Regions from separate parts of the Laceyella tengchongensis genome, predicted to be linked through region 2. Evidence: riboswitches for the same ligand, from Rfam matches in the RefSeq annotation. Region 2 holds a riboswitch; the other holds the start of a gene.
The links. Region 2 has a riboswitch for FMN ahead of ribD (bifunctional diaminohydroxyphosphoribosylaminopyrimidine deaminase/5-amino-6-(5-phosphoribosylamino)uracil reductase RibD). Riboswitches for the same ligand answer to the same signal wherever they lie in the genome.
Positions count from the first base shown of each region.

Region 1: it holds a riboswitch for FMN, as region 2 does, so the genes downstream of both, QQZ12_RS11490 (ECF transporter S component) here and ribD (bifunctional diaminohydroxyphosphoribosylaminopyrimidine deaminase/5-amino-6-(5-phosphoribosylamino)uracil reductase RibD) in region 2, are expected to answer to the same signal.

Region 1 is NZ_FXTU01000005.1:117,652-124,625, forward strand. It holds gene pyrG (CTP synthase) at 86-1,705, shown strand; gene QQZ12_RS11490 (ECF transporter S component) at 1,812-2,399, opposite strand; FMN riboswitch at 2,583-2,721, opposite strand; gene QQZ12_RS11495 (cytochrome C oxidase subunit IV family protein) at 2,936-3,253, shown strand; gene QQZ12_RS11500 (GNAT family N-acetyltransferase) at 3,349-3,852, shown strand; gene QQZ12_RS11505 (hypothetical protein) at 3,947-5,038, opposite strand; gene QQZ12_RS11510 (PIG-L deacetylase family protein) at 5,340-6,266, opposite strand; gene QQZ12_RS11515 (PIG-L deacetylase family protein) at 6,496-6,974, opposite strand, start outside.
Region 2 is NZ_FXTU01000006.1:191,972-198,945, forward strand. It holds gene QQZ12_RS13225 (macro domain-containing protein) at 115-966, shown strand; gene QQZ12_RS13230 (class I SAM-dependent methyltransferase) at 1,183-2,103, shown strand; gene QQZ12_RS13235 (COX15/CtaA family protein) at 2,293-3,255, shown strand; FMN riboswitch at 3,469-3,607, shown strand; gene ribD (bifunctional diaminohydroxyphosphoribosylaminopyrimidine deaminase/5-amino-6-(5-phosphoribosylamino)uracil reductase RibD) at 3,777-4,868, shown strand; gene ribE (riboflavin synthase) at 4,887-5,540, shown strand; gene QQZ12_RS13250 (bifunctional 3,4-dihydroxy-2-butanone-4-phosphate synthase/GTP cyclohydrolase II) at 5,558-6,751, shown strand; gene ribH (6,7-dimethyl-8-ribityllumazine synthase) at 6,773-6,974, shown strand, end outside.

The sequences.
Region 1 (6,974 bases), on a different contig from region 2:
GAAAAATGGTTGCGGGCCTGAACGCGAGATTTTGAAATGCTTTAAGCGAATAGGGGCATCCTTAGATACAGGAGGAAGATAAAACATGGCTAAATACATTTTTGTGACTGGAGGCGTGGCATCCTCCCTTGGCAAAGGTATCACGGCTTCCGCATTGGGGAGATTGTTGAAAAACCGGGGGCTCAAAGTGACGATCCAAAAGTTTGATCCATATATCAACGTCGACCCGGGCACGATGAGCCCATACCAACATGGCGAAGTGTTTGTGACCGACGACGGTGCGGAGACTGATCTCGACCTCGGCCACTATGAGCGTTTCATTGATATCAATCTGAGCAAAAACAGCAATGTTACGACGGGGAAAATCTATTCTGCCGTCATCAATAAAGAGCGCCGCGGCGATTATCTGGGTGGGACGGTGCAAGTGATTCCGCACATCACCAACGAAATCAAGGATCGCGTTTTCCGGGCGGCGCGCGAGACAGGTGCCGATGTGGTTATCACTGAGATCGGTGGTACCGTTGGCGACATCGAAAGCTTGCCATTCTTAGAAGCGATTCGCCAGATTAAGAGTGATGTGGGCCGTGAAAACGTCATGTACATCCATTGCACGTTGGTGCCGTTGATGAGAGCTAGCGGCGAATTGAAAACCAAACCGACGCAACACTCGGTCAAAGAATTGCGCAGCATCGGGATTCAGCCCAATGTCATCGTCTGCCGCACCGAATATCCGTTGGCTGAAGAAATCAAACAGAAGATCGCTCTTTTCTGCGACATTGATCGTGAAGCCGTTATTGAAATGTGCGATGCGGAAACATTGTATGAAGTGCCTTTGATGGCGCAAGAACAAGGGTTTGACCAAATTGTGGTCGACCACTTGGGCTTAGAATGCGGCCAAGCAGACATGACTGATTGGATCAAGCTGGTCAATAAAGTGAAAAATTTGGCGCACACCACCCGCATTGCCATTGTTGGTAAATACGTCGCGTTACACGACGCATATATGAGCGTGGTGGAAGCGTTACGCCATGCCGGGTTTGAGCGCGACACCGATATTGAGGTCAAGTGGATCAATGCTGAAGAAGTGACCGATGAGAATGCCGCTCAGCTGTTAGGGGATGTGAACGGGATTCTGGTGCCGGGCGGATTCGGCGACCGCGGCATCGAAGGGAAAATTGCCGCTACCCGCTACGCTCGCGAAAACAACATTCCTTTCTTGGGCATTTGCCTAGGCATGCAGATGGCTTGCGTTGAGGGTGCCCGCCATGTGCTTGGGCTGGAGGGGGCCAATAGTTCGGAAATCGATCCGTCCACCCCTTATCCGATTATCGACATTCTGCCTGAGCAAAAGGAGATTGAAGAAAAAGGCGGTACCATGCGCCTCGGCCTTTATCCGTGTAAGCTTACACCAGGCAGCGTGGCTCACCAAGCGTATGGCACGGATCTGGTGTACGAGCGCCATCGCCATCGGTATGAGTTTAACAACGAGTATCGCGAAGAGATGGAAAAAGTGGGTTACCGCTTTTCCGGCACCTCGCCAGACGGCCGGTTGGTGGAAATTGTGGAGTACATTCATCACCCTTGGTTTGTCGCGTCCCAATTCCATCCAGAGTTCATCTCTCGTCCTAACCGTCCGCAACCGCTTTTCCGCGGGTTTGTGACGGCCGCGCTAAACGCGAAACTAAAAGAGCATGTGAATGCCTAATTTTAACAGCCAAATGGGATTAGGAACCATCTGCTCTGTCCGCGTCCCAGGCGACAAAAACCCAGTCAAGCGGGATGTTCCCTGTTTGACTGGGTTTTTTCTATGGTCAAGGCGCTGTTCTGAAGCTTAAGCGCCGTTTTAGATGGGGTTGTAATTTCAAATAAAGCGGTATGAAAATCGCGGTCACAAGTACGCCTTTAAGCAAGTTAAACGGGGCGATACCAAACATGATTAAGGCGAATTTTTGTGAACCGGATACTGTCCAATGGATCAGTTTGCTGTAAAGCGGGAAGAAGACATACCAATTGGCCGAAGTCATGACGACCGCGCTGATCACCGTGGCGGTGGCCAAGCCGTATATGAGCCCTTTCAATTCTCCCACTTTGCGAGCGATGATGGAAGTGACAGCGACAAAGACGCTGCCGGCGAGGAAATTAGACAGTTGCCCGACAGGGATAATGCCGGTTTCACTGCCGCTGAAGAGGAAGTGTAGGAAGTTCTTGAAGAACTCCACCAACACCCCGGCCAACGGCCCATAGAGAAGTCCTGCGATTAAGGCAGGGACTTCGCTGAAATCAATTTTTAAAAACGTTGGGAAGCCGGGCAACGGAAATTCTAGTTTTTGTAAGATAAATGCGATGCCCGCCATCAAAGATAAAAAGATCATTTTTGTCAGTGCTTGCGATCGTTGCATCAGAACACGCTCCCTTATTTGTGCTTCTGATGACAACGGGTACGAAGGCCTGAAAAAGGTAAGAAACCCCGAAAGATGGTGTGTCCATCTTCGGGGTATCAGAAAGAAAGGTGCAAACAACCCATTTTATTGTAAAAGGGCAGACTCCACCCTGGGTCGTGTACCTTGATTTTCGTACGCGTCATCATCCTTCTCCCATCCAGACTATACTGTCGGCTTCGGAATCACACCGAATCCACCGCTTGTAAGCGGGTCACGGGCTTAGGGAAACGCATTTCCCATCACCGCCGGTCGGGAATTTCACCCTGCCCCGAAGGATATCCCTATGTTATTGTCTTGCATTCCTCGTTTTTATATTATAAATGACTCCAACACGATCGGGAAGGGGATTCTGTTAAATACGCTTGCATCCATCAAGCGATCAGGGCGGATCATGGTGAAAAACCGGGGCATCCCGATGGATGATCATTTTTATCGCTTATGATTAGAAAATTCATTATAATGAAATAAAAAGGAGAAAAGGCGAGGTGGTTGGAATGGAACCGCAATTGCAGCCGCAAACCCAGCGGCCAGTGAAACCGAAGGAAAAACCGGAAACGGCATGGCGCTATGTCCTCTCGTTTGTATGGATGATTTTGTTCACGGCGATTGCGTTCATCGTGGTCGGCGGAGGACTGGTTGAATCCAAAACGGCCATTTTTTGGGTGCTGATCATTTCGGCTTCGATTCAGGTAGTGTTGCAGCTCTTTACATTCATGCACCTAAATCAAAAAGGGTATGGCATTGTGATTCTGTTCATGGGGGTAGGGTTGGTGATTGCGGTCGTGTCCGCCGTCGGAATGGTGTTAATGTAATGCCGGAGAGGGGCGCATGTTTGGTATGTTCTTTCTCCCTGGTGGAACCCTAGAGATAGATTCTGCGGGTTGAAGCGAGGGAGGCAAGATGCAACATGCGGTTAGTTCATGCACATTTGGATCAGTTGGATGAGATCTTGGAGATTTACCGGCATGCGACACGCAAGATGAATGAGCAAGGCATTACCCAATGGGCGGATGATTATCCCAGCGAAGAACAGGTTAAGGACGACATTCAGAAGAGAAATCTCTACACCCTGCTTGATGAAGATCGGGTGGCGGCTGTCGTCGTGTTGGATCAGGAATACGAGGATGCCTATGAAAAGGTTTCTTGGTCAGATCAATCTGGACGTTTTTTGGTGGTGCATCGATTGTGCGTCAACCCGGCTATCCAGGGAAGGGGAGTATCCCGCATTTTGATGGGGGAGATCGAACGGTTTGCCAAGGAGCACGGGTACACCAGCATCCGATTGGACACGCAGATCAAGAATGAAAAAGCGATGCGGCTCTATATGGTGAATGAGTATGAACAAAAGGGGATCATTTACCTTAGAGGTAGCGACGATCCGCACATGGCGTTTGAGAAGCAATTGGACTAAACACCGGCAACCTTCCGCTTTGTGAAGGTTGTTTTGTGCATCCAAACAAAAAAGCTCGCCTACTGGGAAGCGAGCATGTGAGCGTATTGGATGATTATGATCTTCTTTTCGCTTTGACCACGTTGATTTGTTCCAATTCCCTCTGGGTGAGGGGTTGCGTATAAGCAAAGCTTTTTCTCGGGGCACCTTTGAGGGAGCCGGCTTCCGGTCTGGAGGAAGAGGTAGCTGGAACGGCGATTCTCATCCCGAACGTCTGCATGGCGAATTGAATGGGGAAGCACAACGAACGGGTCATGTTGGAAGTGGACGAGTAATGAACAGCAGCGGCGAGATTGTTCGTTTCCCCGATCCAGACGGAACCGGAATCACCAGGGCCTCCTACGACGCCATCACCCCGAACGATGGTTTGGTTTTCAAACATGCCGATCCCGAATGAGTATTGGATGCGCGTTGTCGCGTTGATAGATTCTACTGTCCCTGTGCCGAATCCCGACGTGCGCCCCGTCTTCTTGAGGCGTGTTCCCACAGGGTAGCTGATGTAATGGCCCGCCAATATAATCCGTTGCCCTGTGTTGCCCAACAGATAACGGGGGTCCAACAGGCTGTTTTGGTCGGCAATGGCGACGGAAGCATCCAAGAAATTGACAGACGTTGTGCTAATAATCACCGATTGGAAGGTTCTGCCGATGCGGTCCGTTCCCGGCCGCCCGCCATCCGATCGGCCCGGCTGAATCACTTCATGAAAAGAGGTGTCATTGGTCGGGTTGAGCACATGGGCGTTGCTCAGCACAAACAGGCGCGACGGATTGGGGAAATTGACGGTAATCACTCCCGCCGTGCCGGTGCCGGCAGTGGATGTACCCACACTGACACCGCCGGGGACGGGACGCAACCGGGTTTGAAAGATAGGTTGGGCTGCAACCAATTTGTCTGAGTAGAACCCTCCACTTTTAACGAAACGGATCGGAACGTTGGATGCGGTGCCAACGGTTCGTTCCATGGAGGCTTTCAGAGTGGCTAGCCGCTTTGGAGAAATGTTTCGCTCAACATAAACAATGGTGCTGGCTCCTTGGGACGGTTTTCGCGGATTGGCATATCCCACACCAATCCCATGCACATCGCTGTGGCTCGACACTAACTTAGAAAGCTTATTTTTTTGCGTGGTAGCTTCAAAGAAAGTAGCCATATTTCTACTCCTTTCAATAGAGATATTCTAATTTATGAGATTAGTTCTCTATTTGATAGGAGCAGATACACATTTTCATAGAATAAAAAGGGAAATTGGGCGCTGGATGTTGCCAATAAAAAAAGCAAGCGTCTGCTTGCTAGGGCCTGGCGACGGAAGCGACGACCGTTTCCCAACCGCTTCTGCTGCCGTTTGGGGCGTGACGGGCCAATCACATTGACTCGTGTGAGATGTAATTATTTTTGCCAATAAACGCCGATGGACAAGCGAAGAAGCCACCGTACATCATCGCTGGGTATGCCTAGCTGTCAAAATGGGCTTCCACGCGGATGTTTTTCATGAATGACTCAAATTGGTGAGGAACACTGTGTAGTCCCAACGCATGCCAACCGTGGCTGGGTTCCCAACGTAGATAAATCCGGGCGGCTTCCAGGATTTTGTTGCGATCCCGGGGGTCGATCACCTTGAGTTGTACGGTTTCCACGGGTGGGCGGCGTTTGGTGAAACGGGACTTATATATGGACAGGAAATAAACGGTGTCCGTGGGTTTAATTTTTCCTTCCAATTCATATTGACGCATGATCTGCCCCAAAAACGCATGGTCACGGTGATAATCATACCGGCTCATCGTTCTGAAAATGGCGTGGGGGTAGCGGGACAAAAAGAAATCGTACACTTGGCGTACAGCGCGTTCTGTAAAACGTCCGTTGACCAGACTGCGCACGTGTACGCGGTTGCGGGGAATGCCCAGTCGCTCCGCCGCTGCGTAAAACTCCCTCACCCGGTCACGGGCTAGATCCTGTGGGCTGTAGTAGCCGTCGGGGTCATTGACGTCAAGCGCGCTGTGATAAGTGTTGTGCCAAACGCAATAGACGGGGATTTTGACCACTTTGCCTTTTCTTGCCACTTCGCGGAAGCCGTTGATCACGAAGCGGGCTCCGCTGTGTTCGCCGCCGCTCATCAACACCAAGTGAACTTCGTAACCCATCCGTTGCCGATTGACGATATCTGGTGACATGGACAGGATTTCGTCATCGGCATGGGGCACAAAATAAATAGCCACCGGGCGTGGTTTCGGTTGGTTCGCGGGTGCGGAGTGGGGGATCGGGCGGCTTTGCGCGGCCACGATTTTGCCCAAAAAGAAACCAACCATGGCGAGATTGATCAGAATGAGGGTTAACCAGAAGATAACCTTGCGTTTTTGTTTCACTCCAGCAGCTCGTTTCATGCCCATCTTCCTTTTTCGCGAGTCAATGTCGAATTATGAAGATTCATTACTTTTCATCATAATCCATTTTAAGGAAAATGGGAATAGCGGCATGATGGTGTAAAAACGCTCGTCATTTTAGCAGTGAAAAGACCGAGCAGACGGTGACACCACTGCTTCTGACCCTCAGGTTGCGAGTGTTTGTGTGCGTAAAAAGAGTCCCCTTTCAGATGAAGGGGACCCTCGTAGATCAATAATGCATGATCATCGATTTATCTCTAAAGTAAGAGTCGAATTGTTGTGGAACGCTATGGTAACCCAGCGCCAGCCACCCTTTCAGCGGTTCCCATAGGCTGTACACTTCTGCAGCGTGTTGCAGACGCTTTGCTTCGTCTTTGCCCATCGGCCCTACCTTTATTAACTCAACAGGCAACTTGCCGAACTTGGTGAACCGAGTTTTATAAATGGATAGAAAATAAGCCGTATCCGTGGGATCGATTTTCCCTTCTTTTTCATACTTCATAAGCACTTTGCCCATCATTGCATGATCAGGGTGATAATCGTACGGACTCATGGTGCGGAAAATCGCATGCGGATACCGGGCGATGAATTCATCGTAAATGGCGCGTAGCCCTTCTTCGGTAAATTTGCCGTTGACTAATTCATAGGTGTGGGTGTTTTCTTTGGGGATGCCTAAGCGTCGGGCGACTTCATAAAATTCGCGAATTC
Region 2 (6,974 bases):
TCCGTTTCCCGGAAAATAACGCGGATGGTATTAAAACGAAATCCGGATGTGAAGATTGTGAGCGTTTGCCATTTGCGATATAGTGAGAATTGGATAGGAGAGATTTATTTTGGGGTGACTAAACTGAATTCTTCGGTAAAAAAGAAGCTCCGGCCAGTATCGATCAAATTGAGTGTCGTATGGCACGACATCATACACAATCCGGGCCGGTTTTTAGCGTCGGTGTTCGTTCCATTGGCAACGATGTGGACATTGATTGAAATCTCTTCGTATTTTTTGCCGATTTCGCAACTGTTGCAAGGCATCGGGCCGTTTCTGCTCCTGTTGCTAATCAGCCTGTGCATCGGTGTGGTTCAGATGATTCGCCCAGAGGAAATTAACATCAGAGTGGGAACGAGCCAAGTAGTCATCAAGTTTGGCGACTTATTGGCCCAAGAGGGGTTTAATGTGATTCCAAGCAATAACTATTTTTATTTTGCAGCCAGCCCCCTTGCCAACTCTTTGGATGTGCAATTGGCGCGGCAGATTTTCCAAGCCGATTTCGACAGATATAAAGAAGTGGGATGGTTGGTTGATGAGCTACTTGAAGCCAAAGGGCGCAGTTATCCCATCGGCACCACTTTGCCCGTCGTATTTGGCGAAGGAAAGTATCTGATTGTCGCCTCCAGCATGATGGATGACCCCAGCGGGCTTCCCTACATGGACATGCACATCTTGTGGGATGCGTTAAAAGGCTTATGGGCCAAGGCGCGAGAACTTTGCGAGGGGCACCCAGTCAATGTGCCGTTGCTTGGTACGGGGAGAGCGGGGATCGGCATTCGCGAAGTGGATTTGATTCGCATCATTATCATTTCACTTCAGCATGAGCAGCAACGCGTTTCTCCCACGGTGCGGATTGTGATTCATCCAGATAAATACGCTGATATTGACTTGGGTCAACTGAAAAAAGAGTATCGTTGGCTATGACGACTTTTGATAATCGCCGTCTGTCGTAAGATAGGTTGAGCAGACGGCGATTACCAAAGTCTGAGGCGAGTGGTGTCGAAAAATAGCACTTGACAAATATAATAAAATATGATATAATAAAAAATTTATTGACTATTTATCCTCTTGCGTAATATGATGATAATGAAAGCTGATCTCTCATAATTTATCAGCAACCGTGCAAGAGGAGGATAAACAATGATGGAAAAAGAACCTCGCGTTAGTTTGACCGCACTCATTTCCGCCTATGGCCGCGCATACCACGCCATGTATGATTCCCCTAAGATATTTGATGATTTTCTAGCTCGTCAGTGGTTTACCGATGAAGCGTTTTCCGAATTGGGAGCCCATCTGGCTCAGTCCCTTCCGCACTTCGCCCCGGAGAAGGTCGCTGATTGCCAGGATCAAGCCAGTGCCTTACGATGGGTGATGCAAAGTCATAACGCCATCAGCCTCAGTCGCTCAAAACATGCCGAGGACAGCTTGGAGTTAGCCGTCCGCCAGGGAGCACGGCAGTATGTCATCCTCGGGGCGGGCCTCGACACGTTTGCGTTTCGGCGGCCGGACATGTTGGAGCAGATCCACGTGTTTGAAGTTGATCATCCCGCCACACAAGCATTTAAGCGGCGTCGCCTGGCCGAATTGGACTGGGAGCAACCGCCGCAATTACATTTCGTTCCAGTGGATTTCACTGCTGAAAAACTGGCGGATGCGCTTTGTCGTACAGCGTTTGATCCCCAGTTACGAAGTTTTTTTAGTTGGCTAGGTGTGACTTATTATCTTGACAGAGAGACCGTGTTTGACACCTTGCGCTCATTTGCCGATATTGCCGCAACAGGTAGTTGGATCGTTTTTGATTATTTGGATCTAAACGCCTTTGACACTAAACGGGCTTCCGTTCGCGTGAAGCGAATGCAAGAGGCAGTGAGTCGAGTAGGAGAGCCGATGAAAACAGGGTTTGACCCGGCTACGCTTGCCAAGGAGCTGGCCCACATCGGCTTGCGCCTCGAAGAGAACTTGCCCCCAACTGACATTGAAGAACGTTATTTCCTGGGCCGGACAGATGGTTACCGCGCATTTGAACATATCCATTTTGCGCGAGCGGTGGTTGACTGCTGATTAATCAGTTCGGTGATACTTCGTGTTTCTGAAATTACGGGTTGCGAGGATATACCGTATTGAAGATCGCTCCTCTACCACTTGACAAGATCATCCTATATTGTGAGCGGATTGTGCCGATTCGTTGACAAGATTTTCACGGATGGAACAGAGTGTGTTATGATGTGGAGTGGATGGAGGAGGATGCGCATGAAACAGCTTCGAATTTTACGGGCGCTGGCGGTGGTCACCTCGGTCGGCGCTTATATCATGCTATTAATGGGCGCTATCGTCAGCAAGACAGAATCGGGTAAAGGTTGCGGAAACTCTTGGCCTTTCTGCCATGGACAATTGATTCCCGAATCGATGCCGATCAGCACCCTGATTGAATTAAGCCACCGTGTTGTTTCGGGCATCGACGGGTTGCTGATTTTGATCTTGACCGTATGGTCTTGGATGATGTTCAAAGACAATATGCGCGTCAAAACGTTGGGCTTTATGAGTCTCTTTTTTGTGGTGTTACAAGGCGGACTGGGGGCGTTGACGGTTGTGTTTGAAGGCGAATTCGCCAAGAAATTTGCCCTTGCTCTGCACTTCGGCTTTTCGCTGATCTCATTTGCCAGTGTAATTTTGTTGACAGTGACGTTGTTCCAGTTGCCAAAACAATTAAGTGTGAAAGACGATCAACCCATCAGCAAAGGGATGAAGATTGCCACATGGGGATTGGCTGCTTGGACGTATGTCATTGTTTACACTGGGGCGCTGGTACGCCATGCTGATGCCACAATGGGATGCGGGTATTCGTTCCCCGGTTGCGGAACGACCTTGTTACCTGATTTTACTTCGTTAGCGGGAATTCACATGTTGCACCGGTATGGGGCATATTCTATGTGGCTTTTCAGTTTGCTTTTCTTGATAGGGATTTTGAAGGCGTTTCGCGATCGACAGGATTTTGTGCGAGGCGGTTGGATGGCGTTTGTCTTGATTACGTTGCAGGCGCTGACCGGGATCATCACGATTAAGACCGGTGGGCAGCTGGTGGCGGCGTTGGTACACACCACGATCATTTCCGTTTATTTCTCGGTAATCAGTTACCTCTGCATGCAAGGCGGTTGGCCTTGGAAACGGAGTTTGAAGGAAGCGGAGTTGCCTGCAAATCCGATGGTGAATTAGGTTAGGGTTGGCGAACAAACCGGTATTCATGAACGGGGTTCATGAGCACCGGTTTTTTTGTATTTGTCCGTATGAAATTAGTGCAATTGGAAGATGCCAGAATCAAAGAAGTGGAAAAATTTATTTTCGCATCTCGCCAGTTGCCGTTCTTTTTGATACAATCACTTATGAACGATTTTTCTCGTTCAAAATGGAAAATTAAATCTGTTTTTTTGCATCCTTCGGGGCAGGGTGAAAATCCCGACCGGCGGTGATGGGGCAAATTGGCCCCTTAGCCCGTGACCCGCACGCGTGCGGTGGATTCGGTGAAATTCCGGAGCCGACAGTATAGTCTGGATGGGAGAAGGATGAACAGGTGTCGTGTACCCTTTGGGGAGGTTTTTTAAAAAAGCTCTTCTAAAGGTTTATTTTGCTATGCTAAATTTTGTATACGTACATGAACCTGCTTCTTTCTGACAATTGCCCCGATTCCTTGTGCAAACTGGGAAGCGGGGTTTTTTATTCAAAGGGGGGGTGAAAAGGTGAAAGCGCATGAAGATTGGATGAGATTGGCGTTGGATTTGGCAGGAGCCGCAACCGGCCAGACTTCCCCCAATCCCATGGTGGGCGCGGTCGTTGTGAAAAACGGCAAAATGGTTGGAATGGGCTCTCATCTGAAAGCAGGAACGGAACATGCAGAGGTGCACGCAATCAACATGGCTGGCCGTGAAGCAGAAGGGAGCACCATTTATGTCACATTGGAACCCTGCAATCATACTGGTCGAACACCGCCATGTACGGACAAGTTGATCGCTGCGGGAGTTCGGCGTGTGGTGATCGGAACGACCGATCCGGATGAAAATGTGCAGGGACGGGGGATCGCCCGGCTTCGCGAGGCCGGAATCGAGGTGATCGAAGGGGTGTTGGCGGCAGAATGCCAAGCGCTGAATGAAGCATATTTTTTCCACCGCCGAACGGGCAAGCCGTTTGTCACTTTGAAGACGGCGATGACCTTGGATGGCAAAATCGCCACCGTGACGGGAGATAGCCGCTGGATTACGGGCGAAGCTGCTCGTGAACATGTGCACGTGATGCGTCACCGGCATGATGCCATTTTGGTGGGAATCCGGACTGTGCTATGCGATGATCCCCGATTGACAGCTCGGCTGGTTCCAGGCGGAAATCATCCTGTGCGCGTGATATTGGATAGTCACCTACAAACCCCGTTGGATGCAGCCATTACAAAGGTTGACGAAGCACCAACTTGGATTTTTACAACCGATGCACGGGATCGGGAGCGTGAACAGCTCCTTCTCGCCAAGGGGGTGCGCGTCATTTCGACAGGTGCGGCGCCGCAAGTTGATTTGGAAAAGATGCTTGATATTTTGGGGAAGGAAGGGATCTTGTCGCTGATGATCGAAGGTGGCGGCACGGTCAACGCCGCATTTTTACGGCAAGGATTGGTGCAAAAAGTGGTTGCGTTTATCGCGCCAAAATTGTTGGGCGGCCAGGATAGCCCCACTTCCTTTGAGGGGGAAAATCCTTCCCTTATGCAATCATCTCTTTCGCTTCGGGATGTGCGTGTCGCGCAATTTGACCAAGACATCTGCGTCACAGGTTATCTTCATGCATGATGTCGGAGGAGGATGGCTGTGTTTACAGGAATCATTGAAGAAGTGGGCCGAGTGATACATGTGAAGAAGCAACCGGCGGCGATGGAGTTGACCATTCAGGCCGACCGCGTGCTCCAAGGGACTGAGTTGGGGGACAGCATCGCCGTCAACGGCGTTTGTTTGACAGTGACCCGTATGAGCGCGGACACTTTCTGCGCTGATGTGATGCCGGAAACTGTCAAACGAACCAACCTGAGTCAGTTGCAGACTGGAACCCCGGTCAATCTGGAACGGGCGCTGGCAGTAGGAGACCGATTGGGAGGCCACTTCGTGCAAGGGCACGTTGACGGGGTGGGCGTGATTCAATCGATTACGCCCATGGCCAATGCAGTGGTCTTTCGCATTCAAGTGGACCCCGCTCTCACCGATTACATGATTCCCAAAGGCTCGATTGCGGTCAATGGGATCAGCCTGACGTTGGTCGATGTGGAAGCGAATGCGTTCACCGTTTCGATCATCCCGCACACATTGCACCACACCCAGTTGCAACAAGGGAAACCGGGCGATCAGGTCAACATCGAGTGCGACATGATCGGCAAGTATCTGGCTAAATGGGTGAAAGGCAAACCTGCTGTTGCCGCGCCGGATGGCTTGTCGTTGGACAGACTAAAGGAAGCCGGGTTTCTCGGTTGACAAAGGGGGAAGCGAACATGTTTCACACGATTGAAGAAGCGCTGGTTGAATTGAAACAAGGCCGGGTCATTATCGTGGTTGATGACGAAGATAGGGAAAATGAAGGGGATTTTGTGGCGTTAGCCGATCGGATCAAGCCGGAGACGGTCAATTTCATGATCACTCATGGTCGCGGCTTGGTGTGCGTTCCGTTGTTGGAAGAGCGGGCGCAAGCGCTGGATTTGCCTCCTATGGTTACGCACAACACCGACCGGCATGGTACAGCGTTTACGGTTTCGGTGGATGCACACAATACGACGACGGGCATCTCCGCTTTTGAACGGGCAGACACGATCCGCCAACTGATTGATCCTGCCGCTAAACCGCAACATTTTCGTAGGCCGGGCCACATTTTTCCGCTGGTCGCTCGTCCAGGAGGCGTGTTGAGACGGGCGGGGCACACGGAAGCGGCGGTGGACTTGGCTAAATTGTGCGGCGCCTATCCTGCGGGAGTGATTTGTGAAGTTATCAACGAAGACGGCACCATGGCTCGTGTGCCCGAGTTGTCGGAAATCGCCCAGCGGTTTGGGCTAAAGATGATCACCATCCAAGAGTTGATCAAATATCGCCGTCGCACAGAGACGCTGATCAAGCGGGAAGTGTCGATCCACTTGCCGACGGAGTTTGGCGAGTTCACGGTGGTTGGGTACACCAACGATGTGGATGGCAAGGAGCATGTCGCTTTTGTCAAGGGAGAGCTTGACCCGGAGGAACCGACCTTGGTGCGGGTGCACTCTGAATGTTTGACCGGGGATGTGTTTGGTTCGCATCGGTGCGATTGCGGGCCGCAGCTACACGCCGCACTCCACCGAATCGCCGAAGAAGGCAAAGGCGTCCTGCTGTACATGCGCCAAGAAGGACGCGGCATTGGCCTTATCAACAAGCTCAAAGCGTATAAGTTGCAGGAGGAAGGGTTGGACACCGTGGAAGCCAATGTGAAGCTTGGATTCCAACCGGATCTGCGGGAATATGGCATTGGGGCGCAAATCTTGCGCGATTTGGGCGTCCGGCGTATGCGTCTGATGACCAACAATCCCCGCAAAATCACAGGCTTGAAAGGTTACGGCTTGGAAGTGTCCGAAGTGGTGCCAATCGTATTTCCACCTCGGAAGGAAAACCGTAATTACATGATGACCAAAAAAGAGAAAATGGGACACTTGTTGCCCTTGTGAATGCTGAGGAGGAATGGTAAGATGCCACACGTATATGAAGGAAAGTTGGTTGCCCAAGGGTTAAGATTTGGCATTGTTGTCAGCCGCTTTAATGACTTTATCACTGCTAAACTGTTGGAAGGTGCCATCGACACATTGAAGCGCCACGGAGCGGAGGATGAACAGATTTCCGTGGCCTGGGTGCCGGGCGCATTTGAAATCCCGTTGATCGCTGACCAAATGG